2 regions of the Arthrobacter sp. DNA4 genome follow, and region 1 is predicted to be linked to the other one. Evidence: riboswitches for the same ligand, from Rfam matches in the RefSeq annotation. Region 1 holds a riboswitch; the other holds the start of a gene.

Region 1 (5,746 bases):
CCACCAGGCCCACCGCGGCGCCGCACACCAGGCCCGGAGCGGCGGCCCGCATCATCCGGCGCATCCTTGTGCCCATGACCTTGGCGGCTACTGCCTGCATGCCGAAGGCGAAGACCACGGCCACCACCATCTGGGCGCAGGCGACACCTACGATGCCCCACTGGGTGGCGAAGATCAGGGCCGGGAGGAGGACCACCAGGCGGACCACGGAGATCCAGATGGACAGACCGGGGCGGCCCATCGCCTTGTAGACATCATTGGCCCCGGCGCCCAGGGAGCGGGCGGCCGCGTACAGGGCCAGGAATACCAGGGGCGTGACCGATTCCTCCCATTGCTGCCCGAAAAGGACCGGGACCAGGACGGGTGCCACCACGGCCAGGCCCACACCTGCCGTGATGCCGTACAGCGCCTGCACGGTGACACTCTTCAGGTAGCCGTCCCGCAGCCGCTGCCGGTCGCCCCGGACCTGCGTGTACAGGGGGAACAGGACGGTGGACAGGACAAAGAACACGTTCAGGATCAGGGCCTCCGGCAGCCGGAACGCGAGGGTATAGAGACCCAGGGCGTGTGCGCCCAGCACAATGCCGATGACCAGGTAATCGACGTCGAAGATCGCCCTGGCAAGCATGGTGCTGCTTACCACGGGAGCGCCGAAGCGGACGTTTTCCCCGATGGCGCTTTTGCTCACACGCCAGATTTGCCAGGGCGCCTCGCGGCGGACCAGGAACCAGCAGGTGGCGGCATAGGCCACGGACCCGGCAGCCGTTCCGACGGCGAGTGACCAGGCGCCGTGGCCGGTGAACGCCAGGTAAAGGGTCACCGTTCCCATGGTTGCGGCGCGCAGTACCGGAGCCGCCGTGAGCTGCCTGAACTTCAGGTCCCGGCGCATGATGGCTTCCGGGACGGCGCCGCAGGCCGTGGCAAACACCGAAACGCCAAGGACCTGCACCAGCGGGGCCACGCCGTCCAGCCCAAGAAGGTCCTCCACCGCGTCAGCAGCAAGCAGGGCGGCCAAGGCCAGCACTGCGCCCAGGGCAACGGAAAGCAGCAGCGCCGATCTGGCGATGACCGGTGTCTTGGGCAGGTAAACCAAGGCCTGTCCCACCCCGGCATCGGCGATGGTTTCGGCGTAGGCCATCAGCACCAGCGCCAGGGCGACCAGGCCGTATTCCTCAGGCGAGAGCAGCCGTGCCAGGACCACCGTGGTCACCAGCACGATCACCCTGCCCGAGGCGAAGGCGAGCCCCTGCCACAGGGCTCCCCGGACTCCCTTGCGCTCCAGTTCCCCCGGCGCGTACGTCATGGTTGCCTGTTCGTCCGGGTAAGCTCCCCCGCGGGGGATAAACCAGCCATGGCCGCATGGACTTCCGCCAGGTATTCGCCTGCCACGGTGTCCCAGGTGCGGACTGCGCCTGCGGCCGCCGTTCCCGCAGCGCCGTGGGAAGGCCCGGGCGGTTGCTTGGGAGCGGTGAGGTGTTCCACCACCTCGCGGACAAGTGCATCCTGGCTGTCCCGAACGGCCAGCAGCGGATGCGCGGGAAGTTCCCTCGCGGCCACCGGGGTGGCCACCACGGGCAGACCCGCGGCGAGGGCCTCCAGGACGGAGTTCCGGATTCCTACGCCGTGCTCGTCCGGGAAAACCGCCACATCCGCCCCCTGGAACACGTCCAGGATGGAAGGCACGTTGGCCAGGATGTCCACCCGGGGTCCGGCCAGCGCCTGCACCGCCGGTGTGGGGCGCCGCCCTGCGATGACGAAGCGGGCGTCCGGGACCTCCCGCCACACCAGCGGCGCGATCCTGTTGACCAGTACCGTCGCGCTGTCCGCGTTGGGCGCGTAGTTCAGGCTGCCCGCGAAGCACACCACGGGGGCCTTCCGCTCCCGGCGGGGACCGGTGGCCACCGCCGTGCCGTTGGGGATGCTCGTGACCGCCCTGCCGAGCGTGGCGGACCAGGCCGCTGCGTCCTGGGCTCCGACGGTCAGGAGCCTGGCCCGGGGCGGCAGCTGCCGCTCAGCGCGGGCGGCCAATTGTTCGCGCAGCCGGTAGGCGGGCCGGAAGGTGCGTGCGATCGCGGTATCCATGCCGGCCCGGATGGACCAGGGGTCCACTGTCTGCAGCACCAAGGGACCGGTGATGCAGTGGGACAGGAAAAGGGCGTGGGGGCCATGGATCAGGGTTGCGTCCCGGCTTGCGGACAACCGGGCGGCGGCTGCGCGGGCAGACGGGGTGGACCGCCGGTGTTTTCCCAGTCCCGTAAGGCCGCCCATGGAGCGGGCAAAGGCCGAAAGTTCTTCCCGCGGGGCCAGTTCGTACACGGTATCGCAGCGGTTCCTGATTTCTGCCGGAACCGGAACAGGACCCGAGAAGGTCAGCAGCGTGACGGCAACGTCAGGGGGGAGGTGCAGGATCACTTCGTACGGGATCATCGAGCTTCCATCCCCCAGTTCCGGATCCCGGTTGGGCACGCTTTCCGTCACGTACAGGAGCTTCATTGCAAGAGTGTACTGGATCACATAGTCCCCGGAGGGTTGCTTTAGGCAACCTTGAGGGAAGCCGAAAAAGGGCGACGGCGGGAGGTTCCGCCGTCGCCCTTCTTACCTGGGTGCGTGGCCTGCTACTGCCAGGCGCGCACGTAGTCCACCATCATCTGGGACGGTGCGCCGTAGGCCGGGTTCGTGGAGGAGGCGCCAACATTCAGCACGATGTACTGCGGGGCATTTCCGTCGTCGGTGGGGTAGGACTTGACCTTTACGCCGTCGAAGTACACGTCCGAGGTGTTTGGCATCCGGTGCAGGCCAAAGGTGTGGTACTCGTTGGCCCAGTTGCCGCCCACGCCGCCCTGGTTGTGGGAGCCGGAACCGGAGTGGTAGTTCACGGTCATCCTGGCCTGCAGCACCTCGGCGATGTCATTCTCGCCGGTGACCGGCCACGACTGTCCGGTGGTCCAGAAGGCAGGCCAGTTGTAGAGGCCGTTGGCGTTGCCCGGGAACTTGATCCTGGCCTCGACGTAGCCGGTGGTGAACTGGAAACCGGTCCCCGCCCCGCCCCTCGGGTTGGTGGATACCAGTCCGCCGGAGGTGGATGAGCTGAGGCCCAGGGCCAGGTTCCCGTTGGCCACGGAGACGTTCGCCGGGCTGGTGGAGACCTTGTTCATGGTTCCGCAGCCGGGGGAGAACCAGCAGCCGGACCACTTCGCGGCGTCCAGTCCGGCCCCGTTGAACTCGTCGGCGAAGGTCATGGTCCAGTTCCCGGGGACCCCGGCGGGCGCAGGCGTCCCGCTGCTGGCCAGCTGTGCCGCTGCCGGCGCCACTGCGATCGGGGATTCGGAGGGAGGGGCAGGCGCGGCGGGTGCCGGCACTGGCGCGGGGGCAGGTGCCGGTGCCTCTGCCGGGGAAGGAGCGGCAGCAGGAGCGGCTTCGACTGCGGGGACGGGCGTTGGAGCGTGAACCGGAACGTCCGGAGTTTGGCTGGGTACGGCGCTGCCGGCATCCTCTGCACTTGCCACCCGCGCCACATCCGCGGTTCCGTCACCGTGGGTCAGGCCCAGGCCCAGGGAACCTACGCCGAGGAGTGCTGCGGCAAGACCGGCGGCAAGAGGCCGGCGACGGCGCGCCTGGGCTGGAGCACCGGACCGGGAGGCCGGGGATGTCCCGGCAGGATCTATCTCATTTTGATAACGGTGCGCTGGGTTGGCGCTGCCTTTGCGGGGTGCGGGCATGGAAAAGCTACCTCTCATCGCCTGCGGAGTTAGCTGTCGGGTTCGGATGAGGGCATCCGGCCGCGGGTTGCGGCTTCACCCCAAGGGCGGGCACGTGGCCTCGCCCGGGACGCTCGGGTCCCCCGCCTCTGCCTGGTATCTGGTGTTAATCACGGACGCGGCAGAGTTGGGCGGCATCCGGGACTGGAGCCGGCTGGGGGCGGCCCCCGGACGACCGTACACGAAAGGGCTCCAAGAATCACAATTAGGTAACGGACCTCACTGCGTTGGCGTGGCGCTGCCCGGTCGGCGAAAGTGTATTGGTAACGGACGCCGCTGGCTGCAGGTTTTCCACATGGCTGAACCTCCGGCTGCTGCCCACCTCCAGCGGGGCTAGCCTTGGGTCAAGCGTGAATCGCCTATCGGGTCCAAATGCACTAGGATATTGAAGTCTGTGCTGCGTCCTGCCTCCGTTCCGGCGGCAAGGCATTGCACGGAATCGCAAATGAACCTCCTGTTACGGAAATGCCGTAACCGCTTAGCCCAAAGGAGGTGGGTTCACATATGCGTCCTTACGAATTGATGGTAATCATCGACCCCGAGGTCGAAGAGCGTACCGTTGAGCCGTCGCTTCAGAAGTTCCTGAACGTCATCACCAACGATGGTGGAACCATCGAAAAGGTTGACATCTGGGGCCGTCGCCGTCTGGCTTACGACATCAAGAAGAAGTCCGAAGGTATCTACGCCGTGGTGAACTTCACCGCCAAGCCGGAGACCGCCAAGGAACTTGACCGCCAGCTGTCTCTTAACGAGACCATCATGCGCACCAAGATCACCCGCCCCGAAGAGCAGAAGGTTGTTGCTGAGTAGTTCAGCACCGTCTTCATTCTTTACCCCGCGGGAAACGCACTCTTCACCCAGGATCGAACAAGGAGGCAGTAGATGGCAGGCGAGACCACCATTACGGTCATCGGTAACCTCACCAATGACCCGGAATTGCGGTTCACACCGTCAGGTTCGGCAGTAGCGAACTTCACCATCGCTTCCACCCCCCGCACCTTTGATCGTCAGTCCAACGAGTGGAAGGACGGGGAAACCCTGTTCCTCCGCGCTGCCGTATGGCGTGAAGCAGCCGAGAACGTCGCCGAATCCCTGACCAAGGGCATGCGGGTGATTGTGACCGGCCGCCTGAAGAGCCGTTCCTACGAAACAAAAGAAGGCGAAAAGCGCACCGTTATCGAGCTTGAGGTCGATGAGATCGGCCCCAGCCTGCGCTACGCCAATGCCAAGGTCAACCGCACCCAGCGCTCCGGCGGACAGGGTGGCGGCGGCTTCGGCGGCGGCAACAGCGGCGGTGGCTTCGGAGGCGGCAACTCTGGTGGAAACCAGGGTGGCAACTCCGGTGGAGGCTGGGGCGGCGGCAACCAGCAGGCTGCACAGGACGATCCCTGGGCTACGCCCGGTGTATCCAACGCAGGCGGCTGGGGCAACGGCCCCGATTCCGAACCTCCCTTCTAAAACCCAAATATCGGCCCGGCGCCGGGACTGCAGGGGTGCGCCACGCACCCAAGGCACTGCCGCCGTCGGACCACCACCATCCCGTGGATCAACATCCACGGGCTCCCTAGAATAGGAGCTCCACGATGGCTAAGGCTGAACTCCGTAAGCCCAAACCAAAGTCCAACCCCTTGAAGGCCGCTGACATCACTGTCATCGACTACAAGGACGTAGCATTGCTGCGCAAGTTCATCTCCGACCGCGGCAAGATCCGCGCCCGTCGCGTCACTGGCGTCACGGTGCAGGAACAGCGCAAGATCGCCCAGGCAATCAAGAACGCCCGCGAAGTTGCTCTGCTGCCTTACTCCGGCGCTGGCCGCGGCTAAGGAAGGGATTAACTAACATGGCAAAGCTCATTCTGACCCACGAAGTCACCGGTCTCGGTGCTGCTTACGATGTTGTCGAGGTCAAGGACGGTTACGCACGTAACTACCTGCTGCCCCGCAACTTCGCCCTGACCTGGTCGAAGGGTGGCGAGAAGCAGGTTGAGT
Region 2 (5,746 bases), 970 kb from region 1:
AGGTATCCACATCGGATGTGGACCCGGCGGGGACTGTGACAAGCTGCACGTCCAGACTAGCAAGGAGCGCCCTCACAGATCCGTTGACCAGGGCGTTGCGGGCAGCCAGGTCGCAGCAGGCTTTTGTTAACTCAGCCGTGCTGTAAAAACCCGCCAGGGGCTGGGCCCTTCCATCGCCGGAACAAGCCATCACACCACCCCCACCGGCCGCAGCATCGGTGCCCGTCAGGACATCCTTCAGCACAGCCACCGCCTGGGAGGCCAGCGGCATGTCGCACGCCAGCACCAGGCACCAGGGCGCACCTTCACCGCTCCTGGCCAGCGCGGCCAGGCCTGCGGCTATTGCGGCAGCAGGCCCGGCGAATTGCGGCTCCTCGCGGCACATCAGCACGGCGGAGGGCCGGGTTGACGGGGCCGGCAGACCCCCGGACTCCACCGGCAGGGACCCCGCATCACCCACCACCACGGTGCGGCGGGCGCCGTCTGCCGCGGCCACGGCGCGCTCAAGGAGGGTCTGGCCCTGGTAGACCAGCGACTGCTTGGGTACCCCGCCCAGCCGGGATGACCGCCCCCCGGCCAGGATCAGGGCGTCGAAAACCACCATGCTCTTTTGCACTCCCCCAGACTAGCGATCAGCAAGGCTGGGGGCAGCGCGATGCGTCAGGCGGCGCGCTCCGGAAGAAGGAACGGATCCCACGCCGGCGTCGGCTTCTCCAGTTCCTTGATCTGCCAGATCGTTCCGTGCGGCGGCCCGGGCACGAACCGAAGGGTCCAGCCCATCTCCGCGGGAGTGTGGTCGCCCTTGACGTTGTTGCACCGCAGGCAAGCGGCCACAAGGTTTTCCCATGAATCGGCACCGCCCCGCGACTTCGGGTGAACGTGATCGATTGTGTGCGCCGCCTTGCCGCAGTAGGCACATTTATGTCCGTCGCGCCGGAGCACACCCCTGCGGCTGACTGCCGTCGAGTGGTTGTACCGGGGCCGTATGTAGCGGTTGAGGAGGATCACGGACGGGCGGCCCAGGACGTCGGTGGGCCCTACCACCGGGTCATCCCCTTCGGCCACCACGCTTGCCTTGCCCGTGAGCACAAGCACCAGCGCCCGGCGGAAAGTGATAACCGCCAGCGGTTCATATCCAGCATTCAAAACGAGAGTGCGCATGCACTTACCTCTTCACGGCCGCACCCGGCAGGGGCACGAGGGCCGGCTGCCCTCGGCATGTCCGGGCTATGGATCGACATCACAAGAGTAAACAAAGAAGTGCAAAATCAGGTAATCGCCGCCCCCGGAGCCCAACCGGGGCACGAAGACGGGAAAGGCAAGGGGCGCCACTGGGGGAACCCGTTAAAGCGCAAGGGACCCCCGCCTGGCGGCGGGGGTCCCTTACAGCAATTCGCGGGCGGCGTTGGATCAGGCCGCCCCAGGACTGCCTAACGTACGCGGATGGCAACCGCGCCAGAGCCAACATTGGCGCTGAAGACCACGGTGTCGTTGCCGTTGAAGCCGCCGTGGACGGCCATCCCGTTTCCGGCGTAAACGGCAATGTGAGCCATACCTCCGCCACCGTCAGCGTAGTACAGCAGGTCACCGGCCTGGGCCTGGGACATGGGCACAGTGTCACCCAGCGACAGGTAGCCAACCGGCCAGTCGTGGAAGTGGATGCCGACGGCGGCCAGTGCGTTGGTCACCAGCATGGTGCAGTCTTGGTGCACGCCGAGCTGGGCGTAAGCGGCGGAAAGGATGGCAGCACCCTTGCCGCTGGCCGAAGCCTGGCCTGCCGGTGCGGCCGGAGCGGCAGCGGTTGCAACCTTGGCGGTGACCTTGGGAGCAGCAGCCGGCTGGGCGGCAGGAGCAGCAGCCGGCTGGGCGGCAGGAGCAGCTTCCTGTACCTGAACCTCGGGCTCAGGCTCAACGACGGGTGCCGGCGTGGTGGTAACCGCAGGCTTCTCGTAGCTGATGGAAATAGTGGAAGCCGCGGAAATCGGGGCGTCGACGACGGATTCAACTTCCAGCTGGGATGCAGGAGCGGAATCGCGCTTGACGTTGGTGTCGGCAGCGTTGGCCGCGATGCCACTGGTCAGGACCAGACCGGAAGCAGCAGCGATGACAGCAGCCTGGCGGCCCATGCCACCGGCATTGTCGCTGACAGCTTTGGCAATGACAGCGATCGAGTTGGTTTTGGTGACCTCGGCGCGGTGCCGTGCGGTAGCACGAGTCGTCATCAGTTCTCTCTTTCGTTTTTCCTTCGAACCGCGGGTAGGCAGGCAAAGGGAACTGGACGCGCCGGCATCTTGGGGGCAAGCCGGCGCATTCCGAACGGGGATGTGGTTTCTAGCGAAAAAGCTTTGGGCAAAGAAATAGCCCTTGGAGCATGAAGCCCAAGAACTACTTGTTGAGGTGGTAGTACGACGAGGTACCGGTGGCTGCAGGCGAGTGGAGCAGCGTGCCCTGGGAAGGGTTGAGTGCGCTGACCATCATGCCGTTGCCGACGTAGATGCCCACGTGCGCGCCGCCGTTCTGGACAACAACGTCGCCCGGCTGCGGGGTGGAGGTGGGGGTCATGATGTTCCACGCGTTGGTGCGGGGGATGCTGATCCCGGCCTGGGCGTAGACCCACTGGACGAACCCGGAGCAGTCCCAGCCGGTGACGGGGCTGGTGCCGCCCCACACGTAGGAGTGGCCGATGCCGGTGTAGGCGATTGCTGCAATGCCGGAGGTTGCGGCGGAGACAGTCTCGGCAGCCTTGGCGGCAGGGGCAGCGTCCTGGCCTGCGGTGGCAGCGGCGTCGCGCTCGGCCGGCGCGGTGGACTGCGGACGCACCGCTTCCACCTTTGGAGCGGCGGTGGTCTTGACGACGGGACGTTCGAAGGAAACCGTAGCCGTGGGGGCGGCAGTGACGGCGAGGGCCGTCTGGGCCGAACCGGACTCGGTGGATGCGGAGACACCAGCGGTGGTGTCAGCTGCGGTGGCGGGCAGGCCCATGCTCAGGATGAGGCCCGACGCGGCTGCCACAACGGCAGCCTGGCGGCCTACGGTCCCGGCATTTGCACTGACGGCCTTGGACACGGCGTCCAGGGGGTTAATGCGAACCGTTTGCGCACGGTGGCGCGCAGAATTATGGCGTGAAGACACGAAGGTAGCCTCTCCCAATGCCTGCGAGGTGAGCTGTCGGATTCGGATGGGAGTCACCCGGCCACTCTGCTTCCTGGGAAGCTCATGACTTAACCCCAAGGCCTTCAGGAAATGAAGGCCAAAATTGGTTCCCCCGCCCCTGCCAGACGATGAAATGCGAACGGACCTTGAGCGGTGGCAGAGTTAGGCAATCCACTCAAGAGCGTCAACTTCGGAAAAGTTGACGCGAGTTAGACGGTACAGCAGTTTTGTTTCAATGTCACATTCAGGTCACGGCAGGTCCCTGCGATCTGAGAGTGGACAATCATTCGGCTACAGCCAGCCCATGGGATCGACCACTTCGCCGTTGACCTGGACCTCAAAGTGCAGGTGGCAGCCGGTGGATGCGCCCGTGGTGCCGCTGAGTGCCACAACCTCGCCACGGGAGACGGTCTGGCCCACCTTGACGTTGAACGACGACAGGTGGTTGTAGGTGGTCTCCAGCCCGTTGCCGTGGTCGATGACCACCCGGTTTCCACCGCCATACTGGTGCCAGCCCGCGAAGGTCACGGTGCCGGTCGCGGCCGCCAGGACGGACGTTCCGCACTGTGCCACGAAGTCCTGGCCGCGGTGGAAGTCTCCGGAGCCGCCGGTGATGGGGCTCACGCGGTAACCAAAGGGCGAGGCGGTGGTGAGGGATGCCAGCGGTGCGGCCAGGGTGCCGGCCGAGGCGGCCCGCGTGACGGAGCCGGCGGACTGGGCGCTCAGGAGCTGCTTCAGCTTCCCGTCGGGGTCGGCCTGGGTCACCACTGCCGAACGGCTGAAGTCGATTTGGGCGCCAACATCAGCGGAAATCTGGGGCTGCGGGCTGACGGCGGAGGCTGCCAATGGCGCGTTGCCGGCGGCATCCGTGGCCATGACGGGGCTGGTGGCGGGCACTGTGACCGTCAGAACCAGGCCGGTGGCGGCCAGGGCGATTCCAGCTTTCTGGCCAATGCCACTGGCGGCGGCGAACTCCGTCACCTGCCGGAACGGACCCCGGCGGCGGCGCGCATCGCGATGCAGATCGCGGGGACGCTCCGCTGCGACATCTTCGACAACCCGGGGTGCCGAAGGGGGGCCTGCGGCGCGGCGGCGGCCCCGGGAGGTCTGCGTGGTCAAGAAGGGTTCCTCTCTGGAAAAGCCTGCGGAGTTAGCTGTCGGATTCGGGTCAGAGAGATCAAAGACCCGGCCCGTCATGGGCAAGCTTCTGCACAGGGGTATTCCCGGAAGAATCCTTCGCTGGAGAGGCTTGCTGCTGACGGACTTCACCCCAAGGCAGTCCCCCGCTGCCAATTGTGGTTCCCCCGCCTCTGCCAGTAACGACTCGTGCACCCGATCCGCTGGCAGAGCTCGGCTCCGGATCGGGTAACGCTTAAGTATCAACGATTGCTTCCACTATAGGGCCTTAAGACCCTAGGTAACAATTCCGTTATCTTTGCGTGGAAGCTCTGCGCTGGGGTATTGGGACGCGGCTCAGGGCTGCTTAACAGCGACAAAAACATGCGCGGCTACCTCAGGCGGCAACTCCAGCGCACCTTCGATTCCGGACACCCGCACGGAGATGTAATCTCCCACGCGTTCCAGCCCAACGGCAGCGCCGGGCCGGATCCCGCCTTCGTCCAGTTGCGCCAGCAGTTCCGGCTCCACCTGGATTGGCTCAGCCAGCCGGCTGATGGTCACTGCAGAGGCGGGACCGTATCCCTTCATGGCCTCCACCAGGCTGATGGCTCCGTCGGGGAAGCCGGTGGCCGGTTGTCCGCCCAGGGCAGCGAGGCCGGGGATCGGGTTGCCGTAGGGCGATTCGGTGGGGTGGTCCAGCATCTCGTAGATGCGCCGCTCAACGCGCTCGCTCATGACGTGTTCCCAGCGGCAGGCTTCGTCGTGCACGTAGGCCCAGTCCAGACCGATAACGTCAGCCAGCAGGCGTTCGGCCAGCCGGTGCTTGCGCATGACTTCGGTGGCCCGCTTGCGGCCCGTGTCCGTGAGTTCAAGGTGCCTGTCGCCGGAGACGACGACGAGTCCGTCGCGTTCCATCCTGCCGATGGTCTGGGACACCGTGGGGCCGGAGTGGCGCAGACGCTCGGCGATACGGGCCCGAAGGGCAACGATGTTTTCTTCCTCAAGCTCCAGGATGGTCCTGAGGTACATCTCCGTAGTGTCGATCAGATCCGTCATCCAGCTCAGCTCCTCGAGCGCAGTACCTTGCGTTGTCCCACCGTACCGCCTGTTCCCGCGAGGTAGTCCGGGGCTAGCTTAGCCTATTTTGACTTTGTCCGAATAGCTGGCCCCGGGCAGCCACCCACGAACGGGACCGTCTCATTGTCTGGACTTTGCCCCCTCCGGCTCCCGCACCCACTGCCCTTCAGGCAGAATGGAACAGGCCTTCCGCGCAGCCATCGCGCGCTGCGGCCACCCCTTACCCGCCCGTCCGGACCAAAGTTTTCGTCCCCGCCGAATTGGAGCACCTGTGAGCGACACCAGCATCACGATCCCCGCCGACCTCCTGCCCAAGGACGGGCGGTTCGGCGCCGGCCCGTCAAAGGTCCGCCAGGAACAGATCGATGCCCTGGCAGCAGCGTCCAAGACCATCCTC

Evidence for each region. Region 1 has a riboswitch for cyclic di-AMP ahead of NMQ03_RS20760 (family 16 glycosylhydrolase). Riboswitches for the same ligand answer to the same signal wherever they lie in the genome.
Region 2: it holds a riboswitch for cyclic di-AMP, as region 1 does, so the genes downstream of both, NMQ03_RS04230 (C40 family peptidase) here and NMQ03_RS20760 (family 16 glycosylhydrolase) in region 1, are expected to answer to the same signal.

Annotation. Positions count from the first base shown of each region.
Region 1 covers NZ_CP101466.1:4,478,275-4,484,020, reverse strand. The annotation lists gene NMQ03_RS20770 (oligosaccharide flippase family protein) at 1-1,303, opposite strand, end outside; gene NMQ03_RS20765 (glycosyltransferase family 4 protein) at 1,300-2,493, opposite strand; gene NMQ03_RS20760 (family 16 glycosylhydrolase) at 2,616-3,719, opposite strand; cyclic di-AMP (ydaO/yuaA leader) riboswitch at 3,723-3,874, opposite strand; gene rpsF (30S ribosomal protein S6) at 4,263-4,568, shown strand; gene NMQ03_RS20750 (single-stranded DNA-binding protein) at 4,641-5,216, shown strand; gene rpsR (30S ribosomal protein S18) at 5,342-5,581, shown strand; gene rplI (50S ribosomal protein L9) at 5,599-5,746, shown strand, end outside.
Region 2 covers NZ_CP101466.1:892,453-898,198, reverse strand. The annotation lists gene NMQ03_RS04245 (molybdenum cofactor guanylyltransferase) at 1-616, opposite strand, end outside; gene NMQ03_RS04240 (HNH endonuclease) at 661-1,161, opposite strand; gene NMQ03_RS04235 (NlpC/P60 family protein) at 1,431-2,222, opposite strand; gene NMQ03_RS04230 (C40 family peptidase) at 2,386-3,066, opposite strand; cyclic di-AMP (ydaO/yuaA leader) riboswitch at 3,137-3,332, opposite strand; gene NMQ03_RS04225 (M23 family metallopeptidase) at 3,445-4,272, opposite strand; cyclic di-AMP (ydaO/yuaA leader) riboswitch at 4,277-4,519, opposite strand; gene NMQ03_RS04220 (metal-dependent transcriptional regulator) at 4,627-5,328, opposite strand; gene serC (phosphoserine transaminase) at 5,621-5,746, shown strand, end outside.